Ancylobacter polymorphus: one gene and its partner. The protein of the gene in region 1 interacts with the protein of each later gene in a pairwise test. Links are inferred from orthologs where the notes say so. Each region holds a gene or a part of one and is shown on either strand. Other genes may lie near its edges.

Region 1 (3,303 bases):
GACATCCAGCCGGGTGATCTTCTTGCCGTCGGCGCCGACGAGCCGGGCCTCGAAGGTCTCCTGCCGGGGCGTCGCCAGCTGGGCGGCGATGGACCAGTATTCGCGCTTGACGAAGGTTTCGATCTCGCGCTCGCGGTCGCAGACGAGGCGCAGCGCCACCGACTGCACGCGCCCGGCCGAGCGGGCGCCGGGCAGCTTGCGCCACAGCACGGGCGAGAGGGTGAAGCCGACGAGATAATCGAGCGCGCGGCGGGCGAGATAGGCATCCACCAGTGCGGCGTCGATGACGCGCGGATGCTGCATCGCCTCCAGCACCGCCTGCTTGGTGATGGCGTTGAAGACGACGCGCGAGACCGGCTGCGCCTTCAGCGCGCGCTTTTCCTTCAGCACTTCCAGCACGTGCCAGGAAATCGCCTCGCCTTCGCGATCCGGGTCGGTGGCGAGAATGAGGCCGTCCGCCTCCTTCACCGCACGGGCGATATCGGACAATCGCTTCTGCGCCTTGGGATCGACATCCCACAGCATGCGGAAATCGTCGTCGGGATTGACCGACCCATCCTTGGCCGGAAGGTCGCGTACGTGCCCATACGAGGCGAAAACCTCGTAGCCCGAGCCGAGATATTTGTTGATCGTCTTCGCCTTGGCAGGCGATTCGACGATGACGACCTGCATGTGCGCGCCACGTCCTTTGAAGGGTCCAGCCCCGAGAGGCCGGGAAAATGGGGTAGAGGCCCCGGTGTGTCAAATGCCAAGCACGCGCCGTGCCGCAGACGGATGCGCGGGGCAGGGTTTCGCAGCTGTTCCAGCGCACCCGTCGCCGCCGTGGCAGCGCTTTCGCGCTCTGCTCGGTAAGGTTGTGTAATATTCATGAATGCACGCAATTGGCGTGACAAGTCGCGGCGCTGTGGTACGCTGTTCCGTGCCGCTATCAGCCACGGGCGCCTGACGTGACCGACAATGATCCTGCGCATAGGACGGTGAGGGAAGCGGCGGAGTACATCGCCGCCCTCTCACGGGAACTGGCGACCCTCGCCGCCCGCAACAAGCTGGACATGCTGTCTTATCTGCTTGAGATGGCCTATGCCGAGGCCCGTGACACGGCCCACCGCGAGACCGAGACGCGCCGGGCGGGACGGCGCGGGGCACCTTCCATCGAGGCGCCCTAAGCCGCGTGGGCGCGAGCCTCGGCCGCGTTCAGACCAGCGAGACGCTGCCGTCGCGGTGGCGTTCCAGCCGGCCCGCCAGCTCCAGCTCCAGCAGCAGGATCTGCACCTCGCTGACCCGGGCGCCCGACAGCGCCACCAGATCGTCCACTGCCAGCGGCGAGGGGCCGAGCAGGTCCATGAGCCGCGACCTCATGTCGTCGCTCGGCTCGGCCGCGTCCATGCCCGGCGTATCTTCCTCCATATCCCGCACGGGCGGCCGGTCGCGCAGCGCGGCGAGCGCTTCCAGCACGTCCTCCGCCCCGGTCACCAGCGCGGCGCCCTGCCGGATCAGCGCATTGGTGCCACCGGCGCGCGGGTCGAGCGGCGAACCCGGCACGGCGAGCACCTCGCGCCCCTGCTCGGCGGCGAGGCGGGCGGTAATCAGCGAGCCGGAGCGCTCCGCCGCCTCCACCACCACGACGCCGAGGGAGAGGCCGGAGACCAGCCGGTTGCGGCGGGGAAAGTCCCGGGCGCGCGGCTCCCAGCCCATCGGCATTTCCGTGAGGATCGCGCCCTCTTCGGCGATGCGCGCCATCAGCGGCTCGTTCTCGCGCGGATAGGGGCGGTCATGCCCGCCGGCGATGACGGCGATGGTGCCGGTCGCAAGGCTCGCCTCATGGGCGGCGGCGTCGATGCCTCGTGCCAGCCCCGAGGCGACGGCCCAGCCGGCGAGGCCGAGGCCGCGCGCCATGCGGGCCGTGATCATCCGGCCGGCGCCGGAAGCGTTGCGCGCCCCGACAATGGCGACGGTGGGCTGCGCCAGCACCTCCGCCCGGCCGCGCAGGGCGAGGAGCGGCGGCGCGTCCTCGATGGTGCGCAGCAGGGCCGGGTATTCCGGCTCGCCCAGCGCGATGAAACGCCCGCCGATCCGCGCCAGCGCCGCCATTTCCGCCTCGGCCTCGGCAATGGACGGCACGCGCGGGGCCAGCAGCCCGCCGCCGCGCCGCGCCAAAGCGGGCAGGGCGTCGAGCGCGGCGGCGGCACCGCCGAAACGGTTGATCAGGCTGCGGAAGGCGCGGGGGCCGACATGCTCGGCCCGGATGAGGCGGAGCCAGTCGCGGCGCTGTTCGGGATCGAGATGAACGCCGCGCCCGCTCACGCGCTACCCCTTTTTGCCGATGCGCCCTTCGGTGCCGTCGAGGAGGCGGCTTATATTGGCCCGGTGCATGAACCACAGCAGGGCGGCGAGAAGGCTCAGCAGCACGCCGACAGGGGTCGAGGCGAGGAAGAACGCCGACAGCGCGGTGGCGACGCTCGCCACCAGCGCGGCGAGCGAGGAATAGCGGGTGACAAACGCCACGGCGAGCCAGGCGGCGGCGAAGACCAGCGCCGCCGGCCAGGCCAGCGCCAGCGTCACGCCGAGAAAGGTGGCGACGCCCTTGCCGCCCTTGAACCCCAGCCAGACCGGGAAGAGATGGCCGAGAAAGGCGCCCAGCGCCGCCGCCAGCGCGGCCTCCGGGCCGAGCCATGCCAGCGCCAGCAGCACGGCCACGGTGCCCTTCAGCGCATCGCCCAGCAGCGTTGCCGCCGCCAGCCCCTTGCGGCCGGTGCGCAGCACATTGGTGGCGCCGATATTGCCGGAGCCGATGCTGCGAATATCCTGCGTGCCGGCCATCCGGGTGAGCAGGAGGCCAAACGGGATCGAGCCGAGGGCGTAACCCAGCAGCAATGCGGCGAGGCTCGACAGAGCGGGCAGGGACGGGTTCATGCCTGCGACCTTACAGACTTCCGGGCGGTTGCACAGAGGGGCGCGGGCGCGCGGGGGCGCCCGTCACACATATTCATAGACCATGCGGCCGGCGACCAGCGTACGCACCACCCGGCCCTCGAAACGCGCCTCGTCGAAGGGCGTGTTGCGGCAGCGCGATTTGAGCGTGAGCGGATCGAGAATCCAGGCGTCGTCCAGCGCGAGCAGGGCGATATCCGCCCGCGCGCCGGGGCGCAGCGTGCCGGCGGGCAGGCCGAGCCGTTCCGCCGGCTTGGTCGACATGGCGCGGATCAGCGTCATCAGATCGAGCCCGCCCGAGGTGACGAGGCGCAGGCCGGCGGCGAGCATGGTCTCCAACCCCACGGCGCCGAAGGCGGCCTCGGAGAAGGG
Region 2 (3,232 bases), 670 kb from region 1 along the record:
CGGCGCCGGTGAGCGCACGCATGAGGTCGATCTCGTAATTGTCGTGCGTGCCCTGCAGCACAGCGGAGATCCGCTCCAGCCCCATGCCGGTGTCGATCGACGGGCGCGGCAGCCGCACACGCTCACCGCCCGGCAGCTGCTCGAACTGCATGAAGACGAGATTCCAGATCTCGATGAAACGGTCGCCATCCGCGTCGGCCGAACCGGGAGGGCCGCCGGCAATATGCGGGCCGTGGTCGAAGAAGATCTCGGAGCACGGGCCGCAGGGGCCGGTATCGCCCATCTGCCAGAAATTGTCCGACGTGGCGATGCGGATGATGCGCTCGTCCGGCAGGCCGGCAATGCGCTTCCACAGCCCGAAGGCTTCGTCATCCTCGTGGTAGACGGTGACGAGCAGCTTCTCCACCGGCAGTTCGAACTCGCGGGTGATCAGGTTCCACGCGAGCTCGATCGCGTTCTCCTTGAAGTAGTCGCCAAAGGAGAAATTGCCGAGCATCTCGAAGAAGGTGTGATGCCGTGCGGTATAGCCGACATTGTCGAGGTCGTTGTGCTTGCCGCCGGCACGCACGCATTTCTGAGAAGTGACCGCCCGCGAATAGGGCCGCTTCTCGATGCCGGTGAAGACGTTCTTGAACTGCACCATGCCGGCATTGGTGAACATCAATGTCGGGTCGTTGCGCGGCACGAGCGGGGAGGAGTCGACCACCTGATGCCCATTGCGGGCGAAATAGTCGAGGAAGGTCGCGCGAATCTCGTTTACGCCGCTCATGAACCCGGGTCCGCCGATGCTGGATAGCAGCGCCGCGAAAGGCGCCGACCCGCACCGACCGGCGCGGGCGCAACGGTTCTAACGACGCATCAACACCTTGTCCAGAAAGCAGCGGGGCGTCGTCCCCGCTCCGCTGCCGTCCAGGCGCTCAACAGCCGGAGATGCCGCAGGCAGGCCCGCCGCCACCCCGGCCGAGGCCTCACTCGGCGTCGTCGCCGTCCTCGCTCTCTTCGCTGCCCGCGAGGATCTGCTCGGCAATGAGGCCGGCATTCTGGCGGATGGTCGCCTCGATGCGTCCGGAAACCTCGGGGTGCTGGCGCAGGAAGGTCTTGGCGTTCTCGCGACCCTGGCCGAGGCGCTGGCTGTCATAGGAGAACCAGGCGCCGGACTTCTCGACCACGCCGGCCTTGACGCCGAGGTCGATCAATTCGCCCATCTTGGAGACGCCCTCGCCATACATGATGTCGAACTCGACCTGCTTGAAGGGCGGCGCCAGCTTGTTCTTCACCACCTTGACGCGGGTCTGGTTGCCGACAACCTCCTCGCGCTCCTTGATCGCGCCGATGCGGCGGATGTCGAGGCGGACGGAGGCATAGAATTTCAGCGCATTGCCGCCCGTGGTGGTTTCCGGGCTGCCATACATCACGCCGATCTTCATGCGGATCTGGTTGATGAAGATCACCATGGTGTGGGAGCGGTTGATCGAGGCAGTGAGCTTGCGTAGCGCCTGACTCATCAGCCGCGCCTGCATGCCGGGCTGATTGTCGCCCATCTCGCCGTCGAGTTCCGCCCGCGGGGTGAGCGCCGCGACCGAATCCACCACCAGCACATCCACCGCGCCGGAGCGCACCAGCGTGTCGGCGATCTCCAGCGCCTGCTCGCCGGCATCGGGCTGCGAGATCAGCAGATTGTCGAGGTCCACGCCGAGCTTGCGGGCATAGATCGGGTCCAGCGCGTGTTCGGCGTCGATGAAGGCGCACACGCCGCCCTTCTTCTGCGATTCCGCGATGGTGTGCAGGGCGAGCGTGGTCTTGCCGGAGGATTCCGGCCCGAAAATCTCGATCACCCGCCCGCGCGGCAGGCCACCAATGCCGAGGGCAATGTCGAGGCCGAGCGAGCCGGTGGAGACCGTCTCGATCTCCATGATCTTGTCGTTCTTGCCCAGCCGCATGATCGAGCCCTTGCCGAAATGGCGCTCAATCTGGGTCAGGGCGGCGTCGAGCGCCTTGGACTTGTCCATGGAAGATCCTTCAACGAGTCGCAGAGTCGATTGAGTCATTGCCGGGCTCCGGGCTGGGCGCAAGGGGAAAGGGCGGCGGGGCAGAGGTTACCGCACTTGTACTCTGTTTGTTCGATGTTCGCAATATGTTCTCGTTGCGAAACCGCAGCCGCGCACGCCTGTCAGTTCGCTTCCGGGCCGAGGCGGCGCACATAGTCCAACACCGGCTCCCATTCGCCCTCGGCCACCGCCAGAGCGAGGTAACCATCGGGCCGCACCAGCTCGATGCCGCCGGGCACCGGGTTCGTGCGCATCACCGTATCGAGCAAGGCCATCGGCAGATCGTCCGGCGGCGGGGTCACGCCGTCGCCGAGCCGCAGGGTGAAGCGCGGCGTATCGCCCGCGCCATAGGGCGGCTCACCCGGCAGCGGCGGCAGGCGTTCGCCGGCGCGCGGGCCCGCGCCCCAGGAAGCGCCGTTGAGCGGGCTGTCGGCGTAGTGGATCGCGGTCTCGGTGAGCTCGCCAGCGAGGGCGTGCCGCACCGGTGCGAGGCCAAGCACGAAGGGCATGACGATGTTGCGCAGCTGCCGCGCCACCGGATTGCTCAGTGTGCTGAGCCGGATCAGCCGGCCGGAGGTGGCGATCACCTCCGCCCCCACCGCCCGCCGTTCCGGGTCGTAGCTGTCGAGCAGCAGCGGCGAGGTCGCGAGGCCGCGCAGCACCAGAGCGAGTTTCCAGGCAAGGTTCACCGCGTCCTGCATGCCGGTGTTCATGCCCTGCCCGCCGGCAGGGCTGTGCACATGGGCGGCATCGCCGGCGAGGAAGACGCGCCCTACCCGGTAGCTCTCCACCTGCCGCTCATTGATGCGGAAGGACGTCGTCCACAGCGGCTCGGTCAAAGTGATGCCGCCGGGCCCGCGCCGGTCGAGCAGCGCCTGAAAGCCGGCCATATCAGGAGGTGGCGGCGCCGTCGGCGCAGGGTTCGGGCCGAGGCCGATGATGACGCGGTAGCGCCCGGGCGCCAGCGGGAACAGCACCGCCGGCCCGTCACGGTGCAGGCAGGTGGCGAATTCGTCGACCGGGAACGGCATGCCGGTGAGATGAAAGTCGCCCTGCGCCCAGTCGCTGCCCAGCGTCTCGCCGGCAAAGGCGAGGCCAAGCCGGTGGCGCACCGGGCTATGGGCGCCGTCGCAGCCGATGAGCGCGGAAAAATGGGCGGTCTCCTCCCGCCCATCGGCGCGGCG

The links.
Region 2: the proteins of dprA (region 1) and recA interact in binary tests that used the Bacillus subtilis proteins (3 or more experiments, as listed by UniProt). The link is inferred for Ancylobacter polymorphus from one-to-one orthologs.

The regions. Positions count from the first base shown.
Region 1 is NZ_CP083239.1:3,615,151-3,618,453, reverse strand. The notes cover bases 250-3,239. They hold dprA (DNA-processing protein DprA), read right to left. Parts: upstream 2,305-3,239; coding sequence 1,195-2,304; downstream 250-1,194. Other genes in these bases: K9D25_RS17315 (dihydroorotase), read right to left, coding at 2,977-3,239; plsY (glycerol-3-phosphate 1-O-acyltransferase PlsY), read right to left, coding at 2,308-2,913; K9D25_RS17330 (hypothetical protein), read left to right, coding at 948-1,166; topA (type I DNA topoisomerase), read right to left, coding at 250-672. In the rest of the region: more of topA, read right to left, coding at 1-249; more of K9D25_RS17315, read right to left, coding at 3,240-3,303. UniProt on the Bacillus subtilis protein: Protein that helps load RecA onto ssDNA during transformation. Binds cooperatively to circular ssDNA, is able to bridge different segments of DNA. Favors the loading of RecA onto SsbA- or SsbB-coated ssDNA and formation of RecA-DNA filaments.
Region 2 is NZ_CP083239.1:2,941,782-2,945,013, reverse strand. What follows is about bases 9-2,927. They hold recA (recombinase RecA), read right to left. Parts: upstream 2,049-2,927; coding sequence 969-2,048; downstream 9-968. Other genes in these bases: K9D25_RS13840 (FAD-dependent monooxygenase), read right to left, coding at 2,171-2,927; alaS (alanine--tRNA ligase), read right to left, coding at 9-769. Outside these bases: more of alaS, read right to left, coding at 1-8; more of K9D25_RS13840, read right to left, coding at 2,928-3,232. UniProt on the Bacillus subtilis protein: Multifunctional protein involved in homologous recombination, DNA repair and competence.